Regions from separate parts of the Blautia liquoris genome, predicted to be linked through region 2. Evidence: a T-box and tRNA genes for the amino acid it is inferred to sense, from the RefSeq annotation. Region 2 holds a T-box; the other regions hold tRNA genes.
The links. A T-box is a leader RNA that pairs with one kind of tRNA and senses whether it is charged. The one in region 2 lies ahead of INP51_RS01860 (valine--tRNA ligase), so its partner is inferred to be a tRNA-Val.
Positions count from the first base shown of each region.

Region 1: it has a tRNA-Val gene. The T-box ahead of INP51_RS01860 (valine--tRNA ligase) is inferred to sense a tRNA for this amino acid. The anticodon was not compared.
Region 3: it has a tRNA-Val gene. The T-box ahead of INP51_RS01860 (valine--tRNA ligase) is inferred to sense a tRNA for this amino acid. The anticodon was not compared.

Region 1 is NZ_CP063304.1:1,993,607-1,998,318, reverse strand. It holds gene pepT (peptidase T) at 1-1,068, shown strand, start outside; tRNA gene INP51_RS09175 (tRNA-Glu) at 1,261-1,332, shown strand; gene INP51_RS09170 (ComEC/Rec2 family competence protein) at 1,471-2,574, shown strand; gene INP51_RS09165 (DUF3006 domain-containing protein) at 2,606-2,821, shown strand; tRNA gene INP51_RS09160 (tRNA-Val) at 2,921-2,993, shown strand; tRNA gene INP51_RS09155 (tRNA-Met) at 3,024-3,097, shown strand; gene INP51_RS09150 (hypothetical protein) at 3,337-3,570, shown strand; gene rlmD (23S rRNA (uracil(1939)-C(5))-methyltransferase RlmD) at 3,735-4,712, shown strand, end outside.
Region 2 is NZ_CP063304.1:402,709-407,420, reverse strand. It holds gene INP51_RS01865 (LTA synthase family protein) at 1-447, opposite strand, end outside; gene INP51_RS01860 (valine--tRNA ligase) at 474-3,122, opposite strand; T-box leader at 3,227-3,455, opposite strand; cobalamin riboswitch at 3,594-3,777, shown strand; gene INP51_RS01855 (ABC transporter ATP-binding protein) at 4,142-4,712, opposite strand, start outside.
Region 3 is NZ_CP063304.1:1,714,838-1,719,549, reverse strand. It holds gene INP51_RS07930 (iron-sulfur cluster assembly scaffold protein) at 1-623, shown strand, start outside; gene INP51_RS07925 (GGGtGRT protein) at 642-1,652, shown strand; tRNA gene INP51_RS07920 (tRNA-Ala) at 1,744-1,816, opposite strand; tRNA gene INP51_RS07915 (tRNA-Val) at 1,823-1,896, opposite strand; gene INP51_RS07910 (PucR family transcriptional regulator) at 1,957-3,525, opposite strand; gene INP51_RS07905 (methyltetrahydrofolate cobalamin methyltransferase) at 3,774-4,577, shown strand; gene INP51_RS07900 (corrinoid protein) at 4,663-4,712, shown strand, end outside.

The DNA of each region.
Region 1 (4,712 bases), 1.6 Mb from region 2:
GACAAATGCTACGTCTACGCCACCCTTCCGGCAACAGAAGGATGTGAAAAGGCACCGGCTATCGGATGGATTTCGCATATGGATACCGTATCTGATTTTGCAGACCATAAAGTAAATCCGCAGATTCATGAGAAGTATGACGGAAAAGATCTAAAGCTTGGTGATTCGGGAAGAAAACTGGAAGTAAAGTTATTCCCACACCTTCCGAATTTAAAAGGAAGGACTTTAATTACATCTGATGGGACAACGATTCTGGGCAGTGACGATAAATCAGGGATTGCTGAGATTATGACGATGTTAGAGCATATCCGGAAAGAAAATATTGCACATGGGAAGCTCTGCATCGGTTTCACCCCGGATGAAGAGGTCGGAGCGGGAGCGGACTATTTTGATGTGAAATCTTTTGGGGCCGAATATGCTTATACGGTAGATGGAGGAGCTGAAGGCGGAATTGAATATGAGAACTTTAATGGCGCTTCAGCAAAGCTGGACATCGTGGGCGTTAATGTTCATCCGGGCGATGCAAAAGACATTATGGTAAATGCTGCATCTGTGGCATGTGAGATACAGTCCCTGCTTCCGATGGAGGAAACTCCGGAGATGACAGAGGGATATGAGGGATTCTTCCATCTGTTGAAGCTTTCAGGTGATGTTGCAAATGCTCATATGGAGTATATTATACGTGACCATGACCGTGAAAAATTTGAAGAAAAGAAAGAACTTCTTGCTCGTGTCTCTGATCAGATGAATGAAAAGTATGGCAAGGGCACTGTCAGTCTAAAACTGAAAGATCAGTATTATAACATGAAAGAAAAGATCGAACCTTGCCTTCATCTGATTGAGAACGCAAAGAAAGCTGCCAAAGAAGCTGGAATAGAGCCAAAAGTGGAGGCTATCCGCGGAGGTACGGATGGAGCCAGATTAAGTTTTATGGGGCTGCCCTGCCCGAATTTAGGGACAGGCGGATATGCATTCCATGGTCCCTTTGAGCATATAACTGTGGAAGGCATGGATATTGTAGTGGAGATCCTGGTGCAGATTGTAAAAATATATTCAAAGCAGTCTTGATGTGTGTTCGGATCCTGTCGGACTACATTCTTATGTTTGTTCGGCTTCCAAGGTTATGCTTTTCATACAGTCATGAAAAGCATAACCTTTTGACCTTCCTATCACTACGAATTGTAGAAAAAGTCAGTTTTTTAAAAAAATTAAAAAAAAGGCTTGCATTTTTCTTTGGAATGAGTTATTATAATTGAGCAAGGTAGATTGGTCAAGTGGTTAAGACGCCGCCCTCTCACGGCGGAATCAGGGGTTCAACTCCCCTATCTACTATGAATAAACATCGCTGGAATGCTTGTATTTACAGGCTTCTGGCGATTTTTCTATTAAACTTTTTGACTGCTCAGCAGTCACAGGTTTCCTCAATTTGATTAGTTCACCTGAATAAGAAAGGGGTTTTCAAAGACATCTATGAGAACATTAAAAGAGAAAGCCTCTGTATTTCGTTGGCTTTTCGGGACTCTGTTTTTTGTAATTCTGATACTGAACATAGGATGCGCACCAAAACCGGCATCCCATGTGGAGCAGCAGGCGGATGCAGCGGCAGCGGAAAACGAACAGGAAAAAACTCCGCTGGAAGTGCATTTCCTGGATGTTGGACAGGCTGACAGCATATTGATTAAGACATCCGATGCAGCGATGCTTGTTGATGCCGGAAAGAATGAGGATGGGAAAAAGGTTGTAACATATCTGCAGCAGCAGGGAATTACCCGGCTGGACTATGTGGTAGGCACACACCCTCATGAAGATCATATCGGAGGCCTTGATGATGTGATTCGCTCATTTGATGTCGAAAACGTCATACTTCCTGAGAAAATTCATACTTCACAGACTTACATGGATGTCCTTGCGGCAATACAGGAAAAAGGACTTCAGATCACACAGGCAAATACCGGACAGGAGTATCAGCTAGGTGATGCGAAGATTACTATACTGTCACCAAAGCCAGGGGTCGATTATGGGGATAATCTGAACAACTGGTCCATTGGGATAAAGCTTGTATATGGAGACAATAGTTTTGTCATGGCAGGAGATGCGGAAGATGCAGCCGAGCGAGACATTATTGGATCCGGGATAGATCTGAAAGCGGATGTATGGAAAGCCGGTCATCATGGAAGTAAAACATCTAATTCGGAAGCTATGCTAGATGCAGTATCTCCGACGTATGCGGTGATCAGCTGTGGGGTGAATAATCAGTATGGTCATCCCGATCAGGAAATTCTGCAGAGATTTGCACAGCACAATATCCAGACATTTAGGACAGACCAACAGGGTACCATTATAGCGTCCAGCGATGGAGCACACATTTCATGGAATACAAAAGAAGCATCCATGGAGGCAGCACAGGTGCCCAATAAGACAGAACAGGATCCCACCGTATATATCACGAAAGCAGGAACAAAATATCATACAGACGGATGTAAATACTTAAAGAACAGTTACATAGAAGTGAAATTATCAGAAGCACGCAACAGGGGATTAGAACCTTGCAGCGTTTGTAATCCCCCACAGTAATGGATAAATAATAGCAGGAGGTGTGTAGCAAATGAAACTGATTGTGGATCGATTGGAGGGAAATCTGGCTGTATGTGAGACCGAAGATAAAAAGATTCTGAATATACCGGTATCTGAGTTCGAGTCTCGTCCTGCAGACGGAGATGTCATTGAGTATGATAATGAAAGGGCAATTGTTCTGAAAGAGGAGACAAAAAGGAGAAAAAGGGCTGCAGAGGAGTTGTTCCGTAAATTGTTGAAAAAATAATTACAATTTAAAAAATTACCTATTGACAACAGGAGCGTTTTAATAGTATAATAAGCAAGTCGGTTGAGAGAAATAACAAAAATCGACAGCGAATAAAATGGGATCTTAGCTCAGCTGGGAGAGCATCTGCCTTACAAGCAGAGGGTCACAGGTTCGAGCCCTGTAGGTCCCACTCTTCTGGAACAGAAGTATAATTCAATATGGCGAGATAGCTCAGTTGGCTAGAGCATGCGGTTCATACCCGCAGTGTCGGGGGTTCAAATCCCTTTCTCGCTATTACACAAACCCCCGTAAGTACAAGGCTTTCGGGGGTTTGTTTTATTTTCCTAAAATGGTGGCATTATTATAGTGCCTGTGATATAATGAAAAGGAAATATATTTTCAGTTTTATTTCAGCAATAGAAGCCATACTTGGTATACTGTCAAGTTAATCTTTCGATCAATTAGAATAACCGATGTTAATTGCGGTATACTAAATAAAAGAAATCTATTTCGGCAGAAAGGTTGGTGTTTGAATGAATAGGTTAGATGATGTCGTAGAGTTATTAAAGAAGAGAGATAAAGAAGACGAGAAGTCTAAGAACACCCTGCTGTGGGTTCTGGCTATAATCGGAGCGGTAACAGCTGTGGCCGGAATTGCTTATGCAGTATATCGGTTCTTCACTCCGGATTATCTGGAGGACTTTGAAGATGATTTTGATGATGACTTTGATGACTACTTTGAAGACGATGATGATAGTGAAGAATAATATTCAGAGAGCTGAGGCTTCGGTGCTTTTGTGCCGGAGCTTTCTTTCTGTCACTTTCATGCGAGAAATCTTTTCTTGTATCATAGTGGTTGAAACAAGAATCCACCTGCTTTAGCTGTGGGGAGTGTCAAAGAAAATAAATTATATCTGATTAGGAGATTGTTATGAAAAAAGGCGAAATATATGAGGGTGTAATTGAAAAAATCGATTTTCCGAATAAAGGGCTGGTGCGTGTAGGAGAGAATACTGTCACCGTCAAAAATGGAATCTGTGGCTCAAAGGTACGTTTTATTATTCACAAAAAGCGCAAAAATAAGGCAGAGGGACGGATTCTCGAAGTTCTGGAACCTTCGCCCCTTGAAAAAAGAAAACCGGTCTGCAGCATCTTTCCGGCTTGTGGTGGGTGCATGTACCAGACCATGCTCTATGATGATCAGCTGGAGATGAAGAAGTCACAGGTGCGGCAGATATTGGATAGAACGCTTACTGAGGCAGGTCAAATTGATGAAGAGGGAACCCCCGATTATCAATTCGAAGGAATATATGGAAGCCCGAAAGAATTCGAGTACCGTAACAAGATGGAGTTCTCTTTTGGAGATGAATATAAAGACGGACCTCTGACGCTTGGACTACATAAGAAGGGCAGTACATATGACATTCTGACTGCAGATGACTGCAAGATTGTTCATGAGGACATGACCTTGATCTTGAGAACTGTACTCGACTATTTTACGGAGAACCCTATGCCATATTATCACAAGATATCCCATGTCGGGTATCTCCGCCACCTTCTTCTGCGAAGAGCAGAAAAGACAGGAGAGATACTGGTGAATCTGGTGACCACCAGTCAAAATGTTTGCAATCTGGATTCTCTTGTAGAGAAACTTCTGGCTTTAAAGCTTACGGGAAAAATTGTCGGAATTCTCCATATTGTCAACGATTCATTGGCAGACGTGGTTCAAAGTGATGAGACACGGATTTTATATGGACAAGACTATTTTTATGAAACACTGCTAGATCTGCGATTCAAGATTTCGCCGTTTTCCTTCTTTCAGACGAACTCACTTGGCGCCGAGATCCTCTACTCGAAAGCAAGATCTTATATCGGTGACATGAAAGATATGACCGTGTTTGATTTATAC
Region 2 (4,712 bases):
GATTCCAAGCCATATCAGGAGAAACACTCCGATAATCAATAATATGATAACAACAACCAATAGAGCAGGCGATAGATAGTTATTCACGATCTTTGTGGCATCACTTAAAAGTTTCAAATCCGGGCCGGTAAACGGAGTAACACGATTGGCTAAAATCACACCATTCACGATACCGAGAAGCAGCCACAATGCTCCTATCGTCACTCGAACTAGCGTTCTTCTTCGAAACAGATATACAATAATCGAAGTAGTAAAAATCAAAAATGAATTATACAAAAATACCCATGGACGGCTCGTCATAAAATCCCAGGCCTGTACAAAGGAATGGCGGGAAATCGCTTCTATCACAAAATAAAGCAGGCAGCAGGCCAGAGCCTGTAAAATTATGGAAACCCTATTACAGAATATACTTATCTTCTGCCAGTTAATTTTTTTCAGTAACTTCATTCTAATCTCCTCACAGGATCATTCTTTCAGGATAGCTGTGCCAGCCGTTCCTTCACTTGATCCATCATTTGCCGATAATTCTCCAGTTTATCTCTTTCTTCCTGAACTTTAGCTTCAGGTGCTCTGTTCAGAAACTTTTCATTGCCAAGCATGCCATGTGAACGTGCAATCTCTTTTTTAAGACGCTGCTCTTCTTTTCTCAAACGTTCGATCTCTTTTTCAATATCTACGAGCTCTGCGAAAGGAATATAGATTGTCGCATTCGGAATCACGGCGGAGAGTGCATCATCCGCGATACCATCTCTGTTCTCACGTACTAACACCTCACTGGCTCCGCCTAGGGAAGTAAAGAAGATCTTACCGTTCATAAAGACATCGCGAATCTTCTCGTTCTCAGATACAACATATACCGATGCCTTTTTGCTCGGGGGAACATTCATCTCGCTCCTCACCGTGCGAATCTGGCGAACTGCCTCCTTGATAATTTCAACAGCTTCCTCATCATCCCGGTAATTCCATTCATCCTTGTACTTCGGCCATGATGAAGTCATAATGGATTCCTCCCCTGGATTTAGAGTACAGTAAATCTCCTCTGTAATAAAAGGCATATAAGGATGAAGCAGTTTCAGTGCATCGCAAAGAACGGTCTTTAATGTCCAAAGTGCAGCCGCCTTTGATGTATCGTTTTCGCTGTAAAGACGCGGTTTCACCATCTCGATATACCAATCGCAAAACTCTTCCCATATGAAATCATAAACTTTTTGCACCGCAACTCCAAGCTCAAACTTCTCAAGATTATCTGTCACTTCCCGGGTCAGTGTATTTACTTTACTTAAGATCCACTTGTCGGCACTTGTCAGCTCGCTGTTCCTGATTGTATCGGGCAATTCAGCTTTTTCGAGATTCATCATGATAAATCTGGAAGCATTCCATACTTTATTCGCAAAATTGCGGTTTACTTCTACACGCTCCCAGTAGAAACGCATGTCATTTCCCGGTGCATTTCCTGTAATCAGCGTCATGCGAAGAGCATCGGCACCATACTTGTCAATCACCTCAAGTGGGTCAATGCCATTTCCGAGAGATTTGCTCATCTTTCTCCCCTCGGAATCGCGAACCAGTCCATGCATCAGAACATGGTCGAACGGCACCTGTCCAGTCTGTTCAATTCCGGAAAACACCATGCGGATCACCCAGAAAAAGATAATATCATAACCCGTAATCAAGACATTCGTGGGATAGAAATATTCAAGTTCTGGTGTCTTGTCCGGCCATCCAAGTGTTGAAAACGGCCACAGTGCTGAGCTGAACCACGTATCCAGGGTGTCCGGATCCTGAGTGAAATGTGTACATCCACAATTTTCACAAGCGTCCGGCGCCCCGTCCTTCTTCACGACTACTTCACCACAGTCATCACAGTAATATGCAGGAATCCGATGGCCCCACCAGAGTTGTCTGGAGATACACCAGTCATGAATGTTATCAAGCCAGTTCAGATATGTCTTGTCGAAACGTTCCGGAACAAAGTTAAGTTCTCCGTTATTCAAGGCATCTTTCGCCGCTTTTGCCATCTCATCCATCTTTACGAACCACTGAGGTTTCACCATCGGCTCCACAGTTGTATGACAGCGGTCATGTGTTCCAACCGCGTGTACATGCTCCACCGTCTTCACGAGAAGTCCTTCCTTTTTCAGATCCTCGATCATTGCCTTTCTGGCCTCGTAGCGGTCCATCCCGGCGTATTTTCCACAACGCTCATTCATTGTTCCGTCATCATTTAAGATATTGATTTCTTCCAGATTGTGACGTTTTCCGACTTCGAAATCATTGGGATCATGAGCCGGTGTAATCTTTACGCAGCCTGTTCCAAACTCTTTATCAACATACTCATCTTTCACAACCGGAATCTCACGGTCAGTAAGCGGCAGTTTCAGCATTTTCCCGATCAGATCCTGGTATCTCTCATCGGTTGGATTCACTGCAACGGCAGTATCCCCCAACATCGTCTCCGGACGGGTGGTCGCAATCTCCACAAAACGGCCTTCTTCTCCCACAATCGGGTAATGAATATGCCAGAAATGTCCATTTTGATCTTCATGTTCTACCTCAGCATCCGAAAGTGACGTCTGACAGACCGGACACCAATTGATGATTCTTGAACCTTTATAGATGTAGCCCTTTTCATACAGTCTTACAAAAACTTCCTCGACAGCCTTGGAACAGCCTTCGTCCATAGTGAAGCGTTCTCTCTCCCAATCTGCAGAAGATCCCAGCTTCTTGAGCTGTTCCACGATACGGTCTCCATACTTTTCTTTCCACTCCCAGCAGTATTTCAGAAATTCATCGCGGCCGATTTCCTCTTTGTCGATGCCTTTATCGCGCAGCATGTTCGTCACCTTGACTTCTGTGGCGATTGCAGCATGATCAGTGCCCGGCTGCCACAAAGTCTCATATCCTTGCATTCTTTTAAAGCGCGCAATGATATCCTGCATGGTATTATCCAGTGCATGACCCATATGCAGCTGGCCGGTCACATTCGGCGGAGGCATCACGATGGTAAACGGTTTCTTATCTGGGTTTACCTTTGCATGAAAATACCCCTTATCCATCCATTTTTGATATAATCTGTCTTCGAGACCTTTTGGATCATAGGTCTTGGCAAGCTCTTTACTCATCTCTTTCTCCTTTACAATAACGTCAAATGGGAACAAAATATGTGCCAGACGCGCAATCTTGTTCCCACTCATTACTGTAACAGGTCATGACCGCGGTCTTACACCAAAAGGGCGGAAAACTCCGCGGTACCACCTTTGTTTATCTCTCATTATTGTCTATTAACGGGGACAACCGGAAATGCCTACACAATCAGGCTTTACAATTCGCCTGTCTTTGGCATCTCAGTTCAAAAGCTACCTTCCGCAGCTTGCCCTCCGGACGATCTTACAGCCGGCGAATCATCCTCTCTTAGGCGGCAGGTACTGCGTACTCCTCTTTCTCAACACTTTTATATTTGTTTATCATAGAAGACTTTTTTTTATTTGTCAAGAGTTCTTTCGGTCCTTCACTATTTTAACAGAAACATTCTGCATTCTCTAAACTTTCTTGACACATTTCACTCGTAGTGCTATGATATGTTTATGTATAAATTTCATATCAGCATTCTGAGTGCATCACGATGTAGTGGTGAAAAGGGAATCTGGGTGTAAATCCCAAGCGATCCGGTCACTGTAAGCAGAAAGCAGGGCGCAGAATCCATTGTACTTTTGTATGAGAAGGAGCGTCAGGCGTTGATCTGTAAGCCAGGAAACCTGCTCAGTCTGTCAAAGGTTGAAGCTTCCGAGCAAAGTTTTCCATCTATCCATTCGATATGGAATACCCGATTAGGGACGTTTAATCCTAACGGGACCTTGGAGCGGAATTTATGCATTGCATGAAACGGCAGGGTGAATACTTCCACTGTTCATGCACCTGTATATTCCCGATCACTTCCTCCGCAATTAGTGATTTGGAGTTTCCGCTTGCAGTGTGTATGACAGGGAAGCTATTCTCCCGATATAAAAATCCCAAGAGCCTGGAAAGGCTCTTTTTTTATTCTCGATCACTTGAAGTAAATTCCTCTTATGAATAGATGTTGGGGTCAAAAGTAATTTGACCCCTATGATACACGGATTACTCCGCACTTGGGACCCTGGTATCATGAATATTGACTATTATATAACTTCGCATAAAACCCATCTTCCTTCAAAAGTTTTTCATGAGTTCCCTGTTCTATGACATCTCCATCTTTGATCACCAGAATCTTGTCGGCATTCTTGATTGTGGACAGGCGGTGCGCAACGACAAAATTGGTACGATTCTTCATCAGAAGAGCCATCGCCTCCTGGATCTTAAATTCTGTACGTGAGTCTACGTTTGAAGTTGCCTCGTCGAGGATCAACATTCGGCTTTTTGGCAGCATCGCGCGGGCTATCGTAATCAGCTGTTTCTGACCCTTTGATATATTGACACCATCGTCAGACAATATGGTCTGATATCCATCCGGCAGATGTTCGATATAAGAGTGGATTCTTGCGGCTTTTGCGGCGGCAATCACCTCATCCATCGTTGCATCTTCATTTCCGTAGATGATATTATCCAATATTGTTCCATAAAAAAGCCATGTATCCTGCAACACCATCGTATAACAACCACGCAGGCTGTCCCTTGTCATATCACGTATTTCATTCCCATCGACGAAGATCTCTCCCTCATTCACATCGTAAAAC
Region 3 (4,712 bases), 1.3 Mb from region 2:
TTCCGGAACAGGCCAAATGGGTAAAGGCAAAAGAAATAAAAGATATCTCCGGTCTTACACATGGGGTGGGCTGGTGTGCGCCTCAGCAAGGTGCCTGTAAGCTGACCTTAAATGTCAAGGACGGGATTATCCAGGAGGCATTGGTAGAGACTGTCGGATGTTCAGGAATGACTCATTCGGCCGCTATGGCTTCAGAAATTCTCCCAGGTCTTACAATCTTAGAGGCCCTCAACACTGACCTCGTTTGTGATGCAATCAACACTGCTATGAGAGAACTCTTTCTGCAAATTGTATATGGCAGAAGCCAGAGTGCATTTTCAGAGGATGGTCTCCCTGTAGGTGCCGGTCTTGAAGATCTCGGAAAAGGTCTCCGCTCTCAGATTGGAACCATGTATGGTACATTGAAAAAAGGTCCTCGTTACCTCGAAATGACTGATGGATATGTGACTGGAATCGCCCTCGATGATGATGATGAAATCATTGGATACAAATTTGTGAATTTCGGAAAAATGATGGAATTCATAAAGGGCGGAGACGATGCAAATACTGCATTTGAAAAAGCACAGGGACAGTATGGACGAGTTGAAGACGCCGCTCGCATCATTGACCCAAGAAAAGAGTAAGGTAGGAGGACAAATATCATGGCTTTATTTGAATCATATGAAAGAAGAGAAAAACAGATTCTGGCAAAGTTAGCTGAATATGAAATCGGTTCTATAGAAGAATGTGCCGATATCACAAAAGCTGCCGGAATAGATGTATATAAAATGGTTGAAAATATTCAGCCGATTTGTTTTGAAAATGCAAAATGGGCTTACACGGTAGGAGCTGCCATTGCAATCAAAAAAGACTGCAGGAAAGCAGACAAAGCTGCCGCAGCAATCGGTGAGGGACTTCAGTCTTTCTGTATTCCAGGATCCGTCGCTGATCAGCGTAAAGTTGGACTCGGACACGGAAATTTAGGAAAGATGCTGCTTGAAGAAGATACAGAGTGTTTCTGCTTTCTTGCCGGACATGAATCCTTTGCTGCTGCTGAGGGAGCCATCGGGATTGCCGAACAGGCAAACAAGGTTCGCAAAAACCCGCTTCGCGTTATTTTAAATGGCCTTGGCAAAGATGCCGCTCAGATTATCTCCCGAATTAATGGGTTTACATATGTTGAAACTGACATGGATTATCACTCTGGGGAAGTAAAAGAAGTATTCCGGAAATCCTATTCCGATGGTCTTCGTGCAAAGGTCAATTGCTATGGGGCAAATGATGTCACAGAAGGTGTGGCGATCATGTGGAAAGAAAATGTTGACGTATCCATCACCGGAAACTCAACGAATCCGACTCGTTTCCAGCATCCGGTAGCCGGTACATACAAAAAAGAACGCCTCGAAGCAGGAAAGAAATATTTCTCGGTAGCTTCGGGCGGCGGCACAGGACGAACACTGCATCCGGACAATATGGCTGCAGGCCCTGCCTCCTATGGAATGACAGATACTATGGGACGTATGCACAGCGATGCTCAGTTCGCAGGTTCCTCTTCTGTTCCGGCTCACGTTGAGATGATGGGACTGATCGGTGCAGGAAACAACCCAATGGTAGGTATGACGGTAGCTGTATCGGTAGCCGTAGAGGAAGCGGCAAAAGCCGGGAAGTTTTAAACTTGTGTTAGTAGATATAAAAAGGGACTATCTTTCGCGATAGTCCCTTTTGTCATAAAGCATCTAGGCAGCTTTTGACCAAACCTTCTCATGGAGCATATGGGATTCGAACCCACGACCTCTACAATGCGAATGTAACGCGCTCCCAACTGCGCTAATGCCCCAAAAAATGGAAGCAAGGGGGCTCGAACCCCTGACCTCTCGCGTGTGAGGCGAACGCTCATCCCGGCTGAGCTATGCTTCCGTTTTTTCGATAGTTATAAGTATATCACTTTGAGTGGAAAAATCAATAGTCAACCATCATTTATTTATTCTTAATTTCGTGATCTTCGAAGCTTTCCATTGATACATTTCCCTCAGACTCGATAATGCGATAGGAGAGTTCGAGATAAAAAAGCATATTCTCATCTTCAAAGTCAACACCTGCAATTTCTTTGATCCTGTCAAGTCTGTAGAGAAAAGTACTTCGATGTATGAATAGTTGCCTTGCTGCGGCCATAGCGTTCATATGATTTTTCAGATAAACTTCCATGGTTTTGCAGTAATCCGATTTATGAATGATATCATACCGTTTTAAGGCAAATATTTTTCCGGAACAGGCATAGGGCACAGGCATACTCCCTGTTGCGTTCTCTAGGAGCCAGAGCAGGGATAGTTTTTCAAATTTATGAATCCAGTGATAAGGCTGGTGGCGTGTACCAATATCGAGTGCAATCCGTGATTGCATACAACAGTAGTACAAATCATAAGTGCCGTGGAATGTATTGCTGATTCCGGCCTTTAAAAAACTATCTCTTAAAAATTCAATGCAGGAGGTGACAAGTTCTTCTTCGCTTTTTCCAAATCGAGTCAGGTTTACAAAAACAATAATGTCCTCTTCTTTTTGAAAGGCACAAGATCCTTTTATAATATCCTCAAAATGATGACAGATGTATTTTGCGGTAAGATTTTGACGGTCCAATGCAGCCGTCTTCAGGCTGAAGCAACAGTAGTCATGAGTTGAAAGCCAGCCATATTCTGAGAAACGATTGCCAAGAAGCGTCAGATCTGTGATTTTGTTGTCGATTACATCTCGAAGCAGATGCTCCAGTGAATATCCGGCGTGACCATTATCGGGTTCAATTCTGGAGAGACACAGACCGATGTAATAACTTAAGTGTTCCAAAAGCGGAGCCATATCCGTGTCAATCTTTTGAAGTTCTTCGGCAACAACCAGGCGGTAGGAAAAAATTTTATGTTCAAACAAATTGATACATAGTTCTCTGGATCCCGTGAGATATTCAGGCAGAAAAAAAGGCTCTGTGTTGTATTTCGCCTGATTATAAAGAGGGTCTAGTTTACAGGTTGTCATATTTTCAAAGTTGGCGGAAGGATCAACCAAGTGTGAAAGGCTGGAATTCTCATCAATGACAGAGGAATGTGCCAGCATGAAATAATCAGATGCCCGAAGAATCAAGGGATTATTAAAGATACTAAAACTGGCGTCTAAAAGAGCCGAAAGAGGCTCCGATAGTTTCATCATTTCATGAAGCGACTCATCCCAGTCATCGTAATGGTCAAATATGGATTGCAAGAAATTACATAATTCAAATACATCTGTTGTCTCTGGAAGTTCCAACACATTGGATGAAGCGTATGTTGGAAACGCATTTCCACCGGAAACATGGAGAATAAAATTATCGGTCATGCTTTTGGATTCGAAGAGACTTTGGATATCATTTTTACAGATCAGGATGTGTCCAGTCAGATGTTCCTGGGTTGTTTCACAGATATAGGGGCGTCCAAGAGAAAGCTCTGTCTTTGAACTTATGGGTATTGTAATATTATAATGTCTGCAGAGTTCCTTGCAGATAATACGTTCACTTAGTTTCATGGACTTAATCCTCCTTATGTTTGTTTGGCGTAAGGTTTTTGCACCTTTGATGATACCGCGGATTGCTTCGGACGAGTGCTCATGCAATTCCATCATACATAGTGTATGAAGGATTAGCACGAATGTCAATACTTATGCGGATATGATACAAAATAAATATCTGATACAATCTTAATTGTAAAGTAAACTTAAGAACAGTCATTTAACTAAGGATTATGGAGGCTGTCATAAAAGAGGAGGTAACTCAATTGATAATCATTGGTGAAAAAATCAATGGATCAATTCCAGTTGTAGCGGAGGCGATTGCAAAAAGAGACTCAGAGTTTATAAAGGAAAGAGCCAGAATACAGGAAGCAGCGAATGCAACATTTATTGACTGCTGTGCATCTGTTCCTGAGGAAGTGGAAGCCGACACATTGAGATGGATGATTGATTGTATCCAGGAGGTTACAGATCTGCCAATCAGTGTGGATAGCCCAAGCCCTGCTGTTCTTACTGAGGTTTTCCCATATTGTAAACGTCCTGGACTTATCAATTCGGTATCCATGGAAGGTGGGAAAATTGATAAGATATTTCCGCTGATTGCAGATACAGACTGGGAAGTAATTGCCCTTTGCAGTGATGATTCCGGAATTCCAAAGACAGCGGAAGACCGTCTGAGGGTCTTTGGCAACATTATGGATAAGGCGAAAGAGTATGGCATCAAACCATCCAGAATACATATTGATCCACTTGTTGAGATGTTATGTACTTCTGAGAACGGTATAGAGACGAACGAAAAGGTTATCAGTACCGTCAGAGAACAATATCCTGACGTTCATATTACTGCAGCGGTGAGTAATATATCTTTTAATCTGCCAAAACGTAAATATATTAACCTGGGATTCACAGTGCTGGCCATGAAAGCGGGACTGGACAGTGCTATTCTTGATCCTACCAACAGAGATCTGCTTGGAGTGATTTATGCAACGGAGGCATTACTCGGGGAAGATGATTACTGTATGGAATATATCGGTGCATACCGAGATGGTTTGTTTGACAAAGCAAAGTAAAGTTAGATCGGATATTGTGATATTTCGATGCCTGGCGGAAACAGCATAGAAATAAATAAATGAATGAAAAGCGGAGGAAAGTAAAATGTCAAAAATTGATGAAGTAGCTGAATTAGTGGAAAAAGGAAAATCGAA